One region of the Aeribacillus pallidus genome, then DNA from elsewhere that is predicted to be linked to it. Evidence: riboswitches for the same ligand, from Rfam matches in the RefSeq annotation. Region 1 holds a riboswitch; the other holds the start of a gene.
The links. A riboswitch is a leader RNA that binds a small molecule or an ion and turns the genes downstream of it on or off. The one in region 1 is predicted to bind preQ1.
Positions count from the first base shown of each region.

Region 2: another riboswitch for preQ1. It lies ahead of queF (preQ(1) synthase); the one in region 1 lies ahead of queC (7-cyano-7-deazaguanine synthase QueC).

Region 1 is NZ_JBCNBW010000027.1:13,905-21,079, reverse strand. It holds gene ABES52_RS06585 (homoserine dehydrogenase) at 1-1,066, shown strand, start outside; gene thrC (threonine synthase) at 1,072-2,133, shown strand; gene thrB (homoserine kinase) at 2,130-3,053, shown strand; PreQ1 riboswitch class I at 3,257-3,300, shown strand; gene queC (7-cyano-7-deazaguanine synthase QueC) at 3,393-4,058, shown strand; gene queD (6-carboxytetrahydropterin synthase QueD) at 4,055-4,498, shown strand; gene queE (7-carboxy-7-deazaguanine synthase QueE) at 4,491-5,219, shown strand; gene ABES52_RS06555 (alpha/beta fold hydrolase) at 5,413-6,192, shown strand; partial or broken gene ABES52_RS06550 (S8 family peptidase) at 6,656-7,175, shown strand, end outside.
Region 2 is NZ_JBCNBW010000020.1:12,123-19,297, reverse strand. It holds gene ABES52_RS04850 (LacI family DNA-binding transcriptional regulator) at 40-1,071, shown strand; gene ABES52_RS04845 (hypothetical protein) at 1,239-2,063, shown strand; gene ABES52_RS04840 (5-formyltetrahydrofolate cyclo-ligase) at 2,685-3,410, shown strand; gene ABES52_RS04835 (ATP-grasp domain-containing protein) at 3,567-4,508, shown strand; PreQ1 riboswitch class I at 4,646-4,691, shown strand; gene queF (preQ(1) synthase) at 4,790-5,287, shown strand; gene ABES52_RS04825 (nitric oxide synthase oxygenase) at 5,428-6,516, shown strand; gene ABES52_RS04820 (helix-turn-helix domain-containing protein) at 6,585-6,956, shown strand; gene mreBH (rod-share determining protein MreBH) at 7,161-7,175, opposite strand, start outside.

The DNA of each region.
Region 1 (7,175 bases):
GATTGTAGAGGTAATGGGAGGAATTGAAGAGGCTCGTAAGTATATTTTACAAGCATTAAACAATAACAAGCATGTTGTTACGGCAAATAAAGATTTAATTGCATTGTATGGTTCCGAGTTACAGGACGCGGCAAACAGAAACGGATGCGACTTGTATTACGAAGCAAGTGTTGCTGGTGGTATCCCAATCATTCGTACCATTATCGATGGGCTCGTCTCCGATCGTATTCAAAAAGTGATGGGGATTGTCAATGGAACAACAAACTATATTTTAACGCAAATGGACCAAAAAGGGTTGCCATATGAAGTCGCTTTAAAACAAGCGCAAGACTTAGGATTTGCCGAAGTCGATCCTACATCAGATGTAGAAGGTCTAGATGCGGCCAGAAAAATGGCCATTTTAGCTCGACTTGCATTTTCGATGAATATCGATTTAGAAGATGTGGAAGTAGAAGGAATTGCGAACGTTTCGAAAGAAGACTTAGAGTATGGAAAACAATTTGGGTACACAATGAAGCTAATCGGATTTGCACATCGAGATCAAAATCGGGTTGAAGTGAGTGTACAACCTACGTTTCTCACTCAAGGACACCCATTAGCGTCCGTAAATAATGAATACAATGCGGTGTATGTCACTGGTGAGGCCGTAGGTGAAACGATGTTTTACGGACCGGGTGCAGGTAGCTTACCAACAGCTACATCCGTTGTAGCCGATATCGTTTCCGTCATTAAACATATGCGGCTTGGGGTAACAGGTCGGGAATCGTTCCGCCCGCAATTTGACAAACAATTAAAAAATCCAGACGAACGGTTTGCCAAATATTTTTTAAGACTTCACTTGAAGGATGAAGTCGGTACGTTTGCTGAAATGACGAGCTTATTTGCGAAGTACAATGTAAGCTTTGAAAAAATTTTACAACTTCCTTTGAAAAACGAAAATACAGTTGAAGTTGCTGTCGTCACTCACTATGCATCATTATACCAATACCAACATTTATTGCATGAACTGAAACGACTAGATGTTGTGAAAGATTTCATCAGCATTTACCGTGTTGAAGGGAGCTAGCCAGCATGTTATGGGAAGGATTATTAAAAAAGTATCACGATTATTTACCGGTAACAGAGAAAACACCAGCACTCACCCTACAAGAAGGAAATACGCCGCTTCTCTTTTTACAACGTCTGTCTGAACAATGGGGAATCAAATTATACGTAAAAGTGGAGGGGGCGAATCCAACTGGTTCGTTTAAAGACCGTGGAATGGTCATGGCAGTTGCGAAAGCAGTAGAAGAAGGAAGCCGTACAGTCATTTGTGCGTCTACTGGAAATACATCTGCCTCAGCTGCTGCGTATGCAGCTCGGGCAGGCATTCGTTCTATAATCGTCATTCCTCACGGGAAAATTGCCTACGGAAAATTAGCTCAAGCCATTATGTATGGGGCAGACATTGTTCAAATCGAAGGGAATTTTGACCAAGCGCTAGCACTTGTACGAGAAATTAGTCAATCAAGCAATGTAACTCTCGTGAATTCTGTTAATCCTTACCGTATTGAAGGACAAAAAACTGCGGCTTTTGAAATTTGTGAACAATTAGGGAAAGCCCCTGATGTGTTGGCCATACCGGTTGGAAATGCGGGCAACATTACCGCTTATTGGAAAGGGTTTAAAGAATACGATGAACGCCATCATACCGGTAGGCCAAAGATGTTAGGATTCGAAGCGGAAGGTGCTGCGGCCATAGTTAAAAACGAAGTGATTGAACATCCAGAAACGATTGCGACAGCGATTCGGATCGGTAATCCTGCTAGCTGGAAAAGTGCGTTAGAGGCTTGTGAACAATCAAAAGGCAAAATGTCATATGTTACGGATGAAGAAATATTGCAGGCGTTTCGTTTATTAGCTAAAACAGAAGGGGTATTTGCTGAACCTGCCTCTTGTGCTTCAATTGCCGGAGTAAAAAAACAAGTCGAAGCCGGTCGTATTCCTAAAGGAACAACAGTGGTAGCGGTCCTAACTGGTAATGGTCTAAAAGATCCACAAATAGCAGTAGAACAACTGCAAGTAGAGCCAACCGTTCTTCCTTATGATCAAGATGCCATTAAAAAATATATTTATGGTGTGGTTAACCAATGAGCCAATTATTTTCCCTCCGAATTCCGGCAAGTTCGGCAAATTTAGGTCCCGGATTTGACTCGTTTGGTTTAGCGTTACAAAAATATTTAACCCTTTATGTGGAACGAAATAACGAGTGGGTGTTTCAGCATCAAAGTGATCATTTATCTCATTTGCCAACAGGAGAAGACCATTTCATTTTCCAAGTAGCCCAACAAGTAGCCAAACGGTATGAGCGGACGTTACCTCCATGTCGAGTGATGGTTGAAAGTGATATTCCTTTAGCACGAGGGTTGGGCAGTAGTGCTTCTGCTGTTGTAGCGGGAGTGGAATTAGCAAACCAATTGCTTCAATTAAATTTATCAACAAAGGAGAAAATATCCTTTGGGATTCACTTTGAAGGACACCCAGACAACATCAGTGCGTCTCTTTTAGGCGGCTTTATCATCAATGGTTTTGATGGGAAGGAATTTGATTGGGTTCGAATCGACCAATTCGATGTGGACATCGTTATGATCATTCCACCTTATGAATTAAAAACCGAGCTTGCGAGGTCCGTTCTCCCTCGTCAATTTCAAAGAGAAGAGGCAACAAAGGGAAGCTCCATCGCGAATCTTGTTCTTGCAGCCTTACTTCAAAAAGATTACGAAAAAGCAGGGGATTGGATGGAAAAAGATCTCTTTCATGAACCGTATCGTGCCTCACTGATTCATGATTTTCGGATTATACGTAAACAAGCTAAATATTTTGGAGCTTTCGGTACAACCATTAGCGGAGCGGGGCCAACCATGATTTCAATTGTGCCGAAAGGATTTGGCGAGCACATCCAAAAAAAATTGAGTTATCATTATCCATCATTTGTTATTGAAAAGGTAGGTATTGAACCAAAAGGAGTTCAAGTCCAGTTCTATTCACAAGGACGGACAGAAAATATTGTATAATTAGAAAAGCAGTCAACTAAATTTGATGTTGACTGCTTTTTATGTGCATCGGGATTGTTACATTCCAAGTTCCGTCCTACTTTAAATATTTTTAACATATTTTTTAAGATAAAATCATGGTCACATTGAGTGAAATTTTATATAATGATGCTTTGGTAGTTATTTAGAAAAAACTAAAAGAAGAATTCTGTATGGTAGTTCATGCAGGAGAGGTTCGCGAACTCCCTCTATAAAAAACTACGGAAAATGCTTATTTTCCTCTATTCTTTTAGTTTTTCATAGAGCAAAGTTCATGGATCCCTTTCTTCTTTCAGTAGATAGACGAAAGGAGATAGATGTATGAAACAGGAAAAAGCAATTGTCGTATTTAGTGGTGGACAAGATAGTACAACATGTCTATTTTGGGCACAAAAACAATTTCAAGAAGTAGAAGCGGTGACGTTTAATTATGGTCAACGCCATTCATTAGAGATAGAGTGTGCAAAAGAAATCACTAAAGAATTAGGTGTGAAACATCATATATTAGATATGAGTTTATTAAATCAGCTCGCTCCCAATGCGTTAACGAGAGATGATATTGTAATCAAACAAGAGCAAGGTCAATTACCAACGACGTTTGTCGATGGCCGAAACTTATTATTTTTATCATTTGCCGCTGTATTAGCGAAACAAATCGGAGCCAAACATATTGTGACAGGAGTTTGTGAAACCGATTTTAGTGGATACCCTGACTGTCGAGATGTATTTATTAAATCCCTCAACGTAACGTTAAATTTGGCGATGGACTATCAATTTGTTATTGATACCCCATTAATGTGGCTGAATAAAGCAGAAACGTGGGAGCTTGCTGACGAGTTAGGTGCATTTGATTATGTCCGTGAAAAAACGTTAACATGCTATAACGGTGTGAAAGGGGACGGTTGTGGAGAATGTCCAGCCTGTCACCTTCGAAAGCGTGGCCTTATTGAATATTTACGGAAAAAAGAAGGGGTGATGAACGGATGATGCAACAAATTTATCCTACCGTTTCTCATCCGTATCGCTACGAATTAAATAAAGACTTTCATTTTGCCGCTGCCCACTATATACCTCATGAAAAAGCAGGCAAATGCAGTCAAGTCCACGGACATACGTATTTTGTCAATGTAACGATTGTAGGCGACCAATTAGATGAAACGGGATTTTTAATTAACTTTCAGGATATTAAAAAATTAATTCACAAAAGATTTGATCACACACTATTAAACGATCATACCGATCAGTTTTCCGATAAAGATCACGAGCGTTTCCCAACAACGGAAATTGTTGCACAAACCATATGGGAAATTATTCAAAAACATTTAGATACATTACCAAATCGACCGAAATGCGTTCAAGTGTTCTTACGCGAAACGCCAACGAGCTACGTGATTTATCGACCAAAAGACGGTGACTTCCGTGAATAAAATTCCAGTGATCGAAATTTTCGGACCAACCATTCAAGGTGAAGGGATGGTCATTGGGCAAAAAACGATGTTTGTTCGAACAGCTGGATGCGACTATGCTTGCGCGTGGTGCGATTCGGCATTTACGTGGGATGGGTCTGGCAAAGATGATATTCGCTTGCTAACGCCTGAAGAAGTTTGGGATGAGCTGAAAGCATTAGGACAATCCAACTTCTCCCATGTAACGATCTCTGGTGGAAATCCAGCTCTTTTAAAAGGGATTGGCCCGTTGGTTGATTTATTACATGAACATAACATCGTTGTCGCTTTAGAAACACAAGGGAGTCGTTGGCAAGATTGGATGCTTCATATCGATGAGTTAACGTTATCACCAAAGCCCCCAAGTTCCCGTATGGAAACAGATTGGAAAACGTTAGATAAGATCATTGGTCGCCTTTCGGAGGAAGGGAAAGGACAATCAAGTTTAAAAATCGTCGTGTTTGACGAAAAAGATTATGAGTATGCGGTAACGGTACACAAACGATATCCGCATCTTCCTTTTTACGTGCAAGCTGGTAATTCATGGGTAAATGATAATAATGATGATGGATTACTGTTACATCGATTAGTGAATCGATACGAATGGTTAATAAGCCGCGTCATGAACGATGAACGCATGACCCGAGTACGCATTCTCCCTCAGCTTCATACGTATGTATGGGGGAATAAGCGAGGAGTATAAAACGGACGGTTCTGCCTATGGTGGAACCGTTTTTTTAATGAAGAGATGGAAAATGACATAAACTAACATTCGAAATGTTTACGTAGAAAGTTGAAATACCTTTATCATTGGTTAAATAATAAACAAAATTCGGAAGTTATTTAGAAATGGATAACTCCTAGCTTTTTTACAACTTATGAGAGGAAGTATGGTTATGGAAATGGTGAAAGTTAGAGGTGCGCAAATTGCATATGAAAAGAGAGGTTCGAGTGGACCAACTCTTTTATTTGTTCACCCTCCAGGATTGGGAAGAAAGACGTTTCTTCGTCAACTTCCGCTACAATCGGTGGCACAGCTGTATTTAATCGACTTGAGTGGACATGGGGACAGTGAAACCATCAATTGCTATCCACTATTGGACCTATTTGTTGAGCAACTACATGCAATCATTCAAGCTGAACAACTAAATGAGGTTGTGTTATTTGGTTATTCGGCAGGAGGGTGTGTCGTGCAGAAATTCGTTTTAACGTATCCTCACCTTGTCAAAGGAATCATCTTATCTGGAGGATATCCAATAGTTCGAACAAAAATGTTTCGACTTGAGCATCAAATAGGGATGTATATGGTTCGGCATCATCCGCATGCGTTAACTTCCCTTTTAGCGAAAAGTCACTTTAAAGATCGTTGGTTGGAAGAACAATTACGACAACAAATTGAAGCTGCTGATAGGAAGACGTGGGAAAATTTTTATAAGGAAGCACTACATTTTAATTGTGTAAGTGAATTATCCTCTATTACTTGTCCATTAATGCTCCTTTATGGTAAAAATGCAACATGGATCAACAAACATGCATCCTATTATCACGTTTGCCCACAGAAAGAAATTTATTACATCAAGGGGGCTAATCACCAATTGCCGACACGATGGGCAAAAGTCGTCAATCAACTAACATCGGAGTTTATAACAAGAATTTACGATAAATATATTATGTAAACAAAAGGTAATCATCGAATTTTTCTAACTCAATTTTTCAAAAAATGAATATTTCACAATAAACGAATATTCGTGTAGTGAAAAAGAATAATCAAGTGAGGATGTCGAGCGTCTCTGCTTTCTTTTACCGAGAGAAAATGCATTGCAACCAATGGTAGTAATAAGTAGCTCTTTAATTTTGAATTTTGAAAATCCTTTAAAAATAGGCTATGTTATATTTCATTGTTGACTTTTAGTAAGTTGTACACACGGCGGCGACTCCAGCGAAAACAATAAGACAAGCAAGACCCATACTTGAGCGTAGCGAGGGAAGCGGCTTGCCCGCGGAAAGCGTCCGCCACAAGCGTAATGAATACATATCAACAGTATCGTTTAAAAGAGCCTAAAAATAAAAAAGGATTTTCATTTTTTTTTTTAGAATTATTTAAATGTATGTTTTTCAATTTTTTACAGGAGGGATGGTATGAAGCAGAAATGGATGTCTTTACTTTTAGCTTGTGGGTTAGCGATTCCGAACGCGGTGAATGCTCAAATCGTTAACGAACAGGAACATTACTATTCCATACTATTACATGAAGAACACGTTCCAGAAAACTTTAAACAACAACTAACGAATGCTGGAATTGAAATTGTTTATGAAGTTGAAGAAATCGGGTTTCTACAAGTAAAAGCGACAGCTGATGAATTCGAAAAAATTCGTACATTTGGACAAGTGGCCATCGCAAACCCAGCTGTATCGTGGGAAGTTCCGGAAGTAGAACAAATTCCACTAGATGCCGAATCGTACACGAATTCCCCATTATGGGATTTGCAGTGGGATATTCAACGCATTACTCAAAACGGAGCTAGTTATGAGTTAGGCACTGGTTCTCATGATGTGGTAGTTGCAATTATCGATACTGGTATTGACCGAGACCATCCTGACCTTGTTGTGAACTTACTACCTGGTTCCAAAAACTTTGTCCCTGAAGGTGGATTTAGAG
Region 2 (7,175 bases), on a different contig from region 1:
AAAACATAGTACAATAAGATGAACGGAGGAGGGCATGACATGAGAGTGACGATTAAAGATGTCGCGAAATTGGCGAATGTGGCCCCATCGACCGTATCGAGGGTGATTGCAGATAGTCCACGAATTAGTGAGAGGACAAAAGTAAAAGTTCGTGAAGCGATGGAGCAGCTCGGGTATCATCCCAACTTAAATGCCCGAAGCTTAGCAAACAAATCGACCCAAGCTTTAGGAATCGTCATGCCAAGCGCGACAGGGAAAGTGTTACAAAATCCATTCTTCCCAGAAGTGATTCGAGGAATCAGTGCTAAAGCGTATGAAGAGGAATATGCCCTTTATCTGACGACGGGGCAAACAGAAGAAGAAATATTTGAAGATGTCGTCAAAATGGTGCAAGGAAATCGAGTCGACGGCATTGTCCTGCTATACTCAAGAGTTGATGATCAAATTATGCACTATTTATACGAAAAACAATTTCCATTTGTGGTAATCGGAAAACCTTATAAATATACAGACGATATTCATCATGTTGATAACGATAATGTAAAAGCAGCGTTAGAAGTAACGGATTATTTAATTTCTCTTGGTCATGAACGTATCGGTTTTATTGCTGGTACGTTAGATTTAGTCGTTACGATTGACCGGTTACAAGGCTATGAACGGGCGATGCGTCTTGCCAATTTACCATATCGAAACGAATATACGATTTTCCAAGAGTTCGTTCAAGAAAGCGGAAAAAATGCGGTGAAAAAATACCTCTCATTAAAAGAGTTTCCAACGGCTCTTATTGTTACCGACGATATTATGGCCCTTGGGGTATTAGCAGCCTTACATGAAATGGGGATTCGTGTTCCCCAAGATGTGTCCGTTATTAGCTTCAACAATTTAATGATTGCCGACTACACTCAACCGGCGCTATCCTCCGTTGAGGTGAACATATTTGATTTAGGATACGAGGCAGCGAATTGTTTATTACAGGCGATTCACCATCCGCAAATCGCAGCGAAACAAATTACGGTGAATCATGAAATGATCCTCCGACAATCGTGTGCCCCTTTACAAAAAAATGATTAACCGTTAAACCGTCGTCTATAAAAGGCGACGGTTTTTTCGTCATAAAAATTTCATCATTTCATCTTCCTAATTTCAAAAATTTTATTCGTTTTCGTCATATGATTGACATATTTGCTGGGTACACTTTGAAGTGTAAACAACATCAACCAAAAATAGGAGGATGATGAATGATGAAAAAGAAAACGATCGGTGTATTAACAACATGCATTTTATCTTTAGGAGTGTTAACGTCTATTCCAGCTTTTGCAGAAGAATCACCTGAAGCCGAATTCTCTTATGAAGATTCATTTGGCAGTGAAGCCCCTTTTGACATGGAAGAGCACTACGGAGATTTTAAATGGAAACATATTGGCCACCATCATCAGTTCATGCATAAAGGAAAAAATATCAATTTTATTTTAAAGGGAATTGAAACATATGAGATTGAAACAGAAGGAAAAACGTTAAAAGAAGTAGCGAATGAAGTTCGAGAAGCTCATTTGTTCGAAGAAGCCGACAAGCTAGGTATTGAAACAAACGGTAAAGAATTAAAAGAAATTGCGAAAGTAGTAGCTGAAGCGAAACTTCTCCAAGAAGCTGAAACATACGGTATTGAAACAGAAGGAAAGGAATTACGTGACATTCGTAAAGAAGTAAAAGAAGCGAAATTATACGAGAAAGCAGAAGAATTTGGCATCTCAACGGAAGGAAAACAGTTACGTGAACTAGCGAAGGAAGTTCGTGATGCAGCCATTGTCGCTAAAGCGGAGGAACTAGGAATTGAGACGGAAGGAAAAGAAACGAGAGAACTGCACAAACTAATCCATGAAGCGCAACTTCTCAATAAAGCTCAAGAACTAGGCATTGAAACAGACGGCAAAGAATTAAAAGAGATTAAAAATGAAGTCTTTGAGGCGTTAAAAGCGGAATTAGAGGAATTAGGTATCATTTTCCCTGACCACGATGACATAACGGAACAGACGAAGCTTGAAGAAGAGGCAGACGAAGCATGATAATCCACCTCGAATCCTCGGTCTTGATGATCGGGGATTATTTGTTTTTATTGCTTTTCATTCAACTTGAGATGAAGGAGATGAACGCCAAGACATCGAACTTTACATCCACGGGATAATAAACAATACCCAAAGGTCGGAATTGGCATCGAACGTAAAGTAAAATCGGATAAACGGAAAGTATCGGCATGGAACGTAAAGTAAAATCGGATAAACTGAAAGTATTTGGCATGGAACGTAAAGTAAAATCGGATAAACGGAAAGTATCGGCATCGAACGTAAAGTAAAATCGGATAAACGGAAAGTATTTGGCATCGAACGTAAAGTAAAATCGGATAAACGGAAAGTATCGGTATGGAACGTAAAGTAAATCAGATAAACGGAAAGTATCGGCATGGAACGTAAAGTAAAATCGGATAAACAGAAAGTATTTGGCATCGAACGTAAAGTAAAATCGGATAAACAGAAAGTATTCGGCATGGAATGTAAAGTAAAATCAGATAAACAGAAAGTAATCAGCAGACAGTTGATATATATAAGAGATTACCGTACAGAAAAAATGCTAAAAAATAATTTATAATAGCAAAATTTTTTAGTAATCATCATGAAAGGAGCAACTCCATGATCGACAAAGACACAATTCGTCACCGCGTTTGGAACACGTTAACCGAAAAAAAGCTCGGCAGGTTCCCGTTTCCGCTTACCCATCGTATCCCAAATTTTAAAGGAGCAGAACAGGCGGCTCATCACGTGACCACATTAAAAGAGTATCAAGAAGCGAAAACGGTGAAAGTCAATCCAGATGCCCCCCAGCTTCCTCTGCGAACGCAAGTGTTAGTAGATGGAAAAACGTTACTTGTGCCTACTCCACGGCTACGCGCAGGATTTATCCTTGTAAAACCAGAGTGGGTACCGAAAGGAGAGGAACGAAAAGCCGCCAGTTTAAAGCATATTCGGACGTATGGTCAGGAAATACCGTTAACCGAAATACCGACGATTGATTTGTTTGTAGCTGGTTCCGTCGCTGTCACCAAAGATGGGCGCCGTATCGGAAAAGGGGAAGGATATTCTGATCGGGAATATGCCATTCTTCGGGAGCTTGGTCAACCGCACATGCCGGTGGTGACGACCGTTCATTCGGTTCAAGTAGTGGAGGAGGATGTCCCAAAAGACCGGTATGATGTAATCGTCGATTGGATTGTCACAGAACAAGGATGTATGAAGACCGATTCCCCATATGAAAAGCCGAACGGAATTTATTGGGAAGAAGTAACCGATGAAGAAATGAATGAAATGCCGGTTTTGAAAGAGTTATGGGAGATAAAGAAAAAAGTAAAACGAATTTAATGGGACATTTTCATCGTAGGCAAAGGGAAAAAGCTTCATAATTATCTTTTAAAGAGACATTAACGCTCAGTCGTTTTAAAAAATATGAGTTCCCACTACATTCACTATATGGTACTGTAAAGGTAACTAAACTTATCAACTTTATGGGGGATAAAGATGAAAAAAATTTACGTTATCCATGAAAATGAAGAGTGGACCGTTCATTTAACAAGACGATTAGATGAATTACAGCTACCGTATGAAGAATGGTTTTTAGATAAAGGAATGGTCCCGTTATGGGAAGAGCCGCCGCATGGAGTGTTTTATAATCGGATCAGTGCGTCTTCACATACGCGTGATCACCGGTTTGCACCGGAGTTAACGGGAGCGGTATTGACCTGGTTAGAACGTCACGGCCGGAAAGTGATTAACGGTTCAGGAGCGATTCGTTTAGAAGTTAGTAAAGTCCATCAATATATGGCGCTTCAACGTCATGGCATTCAAACACCGAAAACGATCGCTGCGGTAGGGAAAGAGCAAATCATAGAAGCAGCGAAACAATTAAACGCTCCTTCCTTTATTACGAAACATAATCGTGCGGGAAAAGGATTAGGCGTTCAACTGTTTCATTCGGTTGACCAGTTAGCCGACTACGTCAATGGCCCTACGTTTGAAGAGCCAATCGATGGAATCACTCTGGTGCAAGAATATATTGAGTCACCAGACCAATCGATTATTCGCTGTGAATTTGTCGGCGGGAAGTTTTTATACGCTGTTCGCGTCGACACATCCGAGGGGTTTGAATTGTGTCCGGCGGATGTTTGCCAAATTGGCGATGCCTTTTGTCCGGTAGGAGAGGATACGAAGCAACGACCTAAATTCGAAATTATTGAAGGATTTAAGCACCCGATTTTAGCGAAATATGAAGACTTTTTACGTGAACAAGGCATCCACATAGCGGGTATCGAAATGATACAAGATAAAAATGGCAACGTGTACACTTACGATGTAAATACGAATACGAACTACAACAAAGAGGCAGAAGAAAAAGCAGGCCAATACGGTATGCTTGCGATTGCGCAATATTTAGGGGCGGAATTAGTTAAATTAGGCGAATAAGATTGTATAATTCCTATATTAAATAGAGGAATGCCTTCCTAGTGAAGGCCCTTTTTCGTTTCATATCCTTTCCATTGACAAGGACCAGTGAATTCTCTACTATTAAGTTTGTGAAACAACTGGATAACCCCGTGTAGACGGGAGAGGTTCATAGCTTAACCCTCTATAAAAAACTATGGATTTGCATTCGCCATATCCATGGAGGGTATGGTTTTTTTGTTTTTCAAGTTCATAGTTCCTCTCCGTCCTCCCTACACGGCAGGTGAAAAGGAGGATTACCCATGAGTGGAAGAAAAGATGAAGAATTAAAAGATTTAAGCTTACTAGGTAACCAAGGAACGAAATACATTTATGAATATTCACCTGATATTTTAGAGGCATTTGACAATAAACATCCTGACCGAGATTATTTTGTCAAATTTAATTGCCCAGAGTTTACAAGCTTGTGTCCAAAAACTGGCCAACCGGATTTTGCGACCATTTATATTAGCTACATTCCTGATAAGAAGTTAGTCGAAAGTAAATCGTTAAAATTGTATTTATTTAGCTTCCGAAATCATGGTGATTTTCATGAAGATTGTGTCAATATTATCATGAACGACTTAATCGACTTAATGGATCCAAAATATATTGAGGTATGGGGAAAATTCACTCCTCGAGGCGGCATCTCCATTGACCCATATTGCAATTACGGGAAACCGGGAACGAAATACGAAAAAATGGCCGAATACCGTTTAATGAATCATGATCTATATCCAGAAAAAGTCGACAATCGATAGAGATGAGTGGCTTTCGCTGCTCATCTTTTTTTACATCTTTTTCATTCAAAGAATATTCACGAAACTGTCACCATTAAGACCAGGACAAAATGTATTATTTCAATAAGATGGATATAAATTGTATGTAACGGGTGAACAACATGGAACAACAACGGTTATGGCAAGAAGCGTCGACATTTATTGATGTTTGTTATAAAGAACTCGGAAAGAGCGAAGCGGATATTGAAAGGCGAAAAAAAGATATTCGTGAAGCGATTGAGCGGGACGGATTTTATGAGCATACGTATGAAGAGTTAGCTCACGGGGCGCGCATGGCGTGGAGAAACAGTAACCGCTGTATTGGGCGACTGTTTTGGCAATCGTTACACGTGTTTGATGCACGCGGTGCAATGACTGAAGAAGAAATTTATGACCATTTAATCCATCACATTGATTTTGCCACGAATGAAGGAAAAATTCGCCCAACGATTACCGTGTTTGCGCCGGAACACAATGGGAAAGAACAGGTTCGTATTTGGAATCACCAGTTAATTCGGTATGCCGGTTACGAAACGCACGAAGGCATCATCGGTGATTCATCCTCCATATCGTTTACGAAAGCGTGTCAGTCGTTCGGTTGGCAAGGGGAAGGAACGCCGTTTGATGTTCTGCCGTTAGTGATCCAAGTGAATGGTCAACAACCAAAATGGTTTGATATTCTAAAAGAAGTCGTAAAGGAAGTTCCGCTTGAACATCCAGAGTATCCTTGGTTTGCTGACTTACAGTTAAAATGGTATGCGGTACCGATTATTTCGGATATGTATTTAGAAATTGGCGGCATTCGGTACACCGCGGCCCCGTTTAACGGGTGGTACATGGAAACGGAAATCGGTGCGCGCAATTTAGCAGACGACTATCGGTACAACATGCTCCCAACAATCGCCGAGTGGATGGGACTGGATACAAGTAAAAATAGCACGCTATGGAAAGATAAAGCACTCATTGAGTTAAATATCGCGGTACTTCATTCCTATAAAAAACACGGTGTGAGCATCGTCGATCATCATACCGCTGCGCAACAATTTAAATTGTTTGAACAACAGGAAGCTGCCGTCTGTCGTCATGTAACGGGTGACTGGACATGGCTCATTCCGCCAGTCTCACCAGCAACGACCCATATTTTTCACCAACCGTATGACAACACGATGATTTCACCGAACTTCTATTATCAAAAACGACCGTATGAGTAAAACTTCATGTTTAAATTAGGTGTTTATGTTAAGATAGATATATAGTAAAAAATGGAAGGGTGAATGGGTTGGGCGTCAAACAAACGATAGTAGCTTCTATAATTCTGGCGATCTCGATTGTAGCGGGCTGTTACTTGATTTCTGCCAAAAATGACCTTGGTGTCCACAACGGATTGGAAAGTCAACAAAATGATCAAGGCAGTGTTCTCCTAGATATAGATGAAGCTGCTGAGCTCCTTGGTTTATCGACAGAAGAATTAAAAAGAATTATCAAGACAGAACAATTACGTTTAGACCAAAATAGTAGTTTTTCAGGTACCATGCTGCCATATACAGTGATTGATGGGACGGTTTATTTTGAAAGATCTACTCTTTTACAATGGGCTCAAGCTATTACGTTAGAACATCGAAAATACATGGATGGTACGGTACATCAATAATATTGGAAACGCCCGGGCTTTGGCCACGGGCGTTTTCGTTTTGTGTGTTCAAACAGGTATCCTATATGCCGAATTAGGTATATTCTATGTGCTTAAATCTAAGTTTTATAAGCCCAATCTGGCAATGTATTTACCAAACTAGGAATCTATGTGCCAAACCTAACAGCTTTTGAACCAAATCTAATTTCTATAAGCAATTGATTTCTACGCCAACTGCAT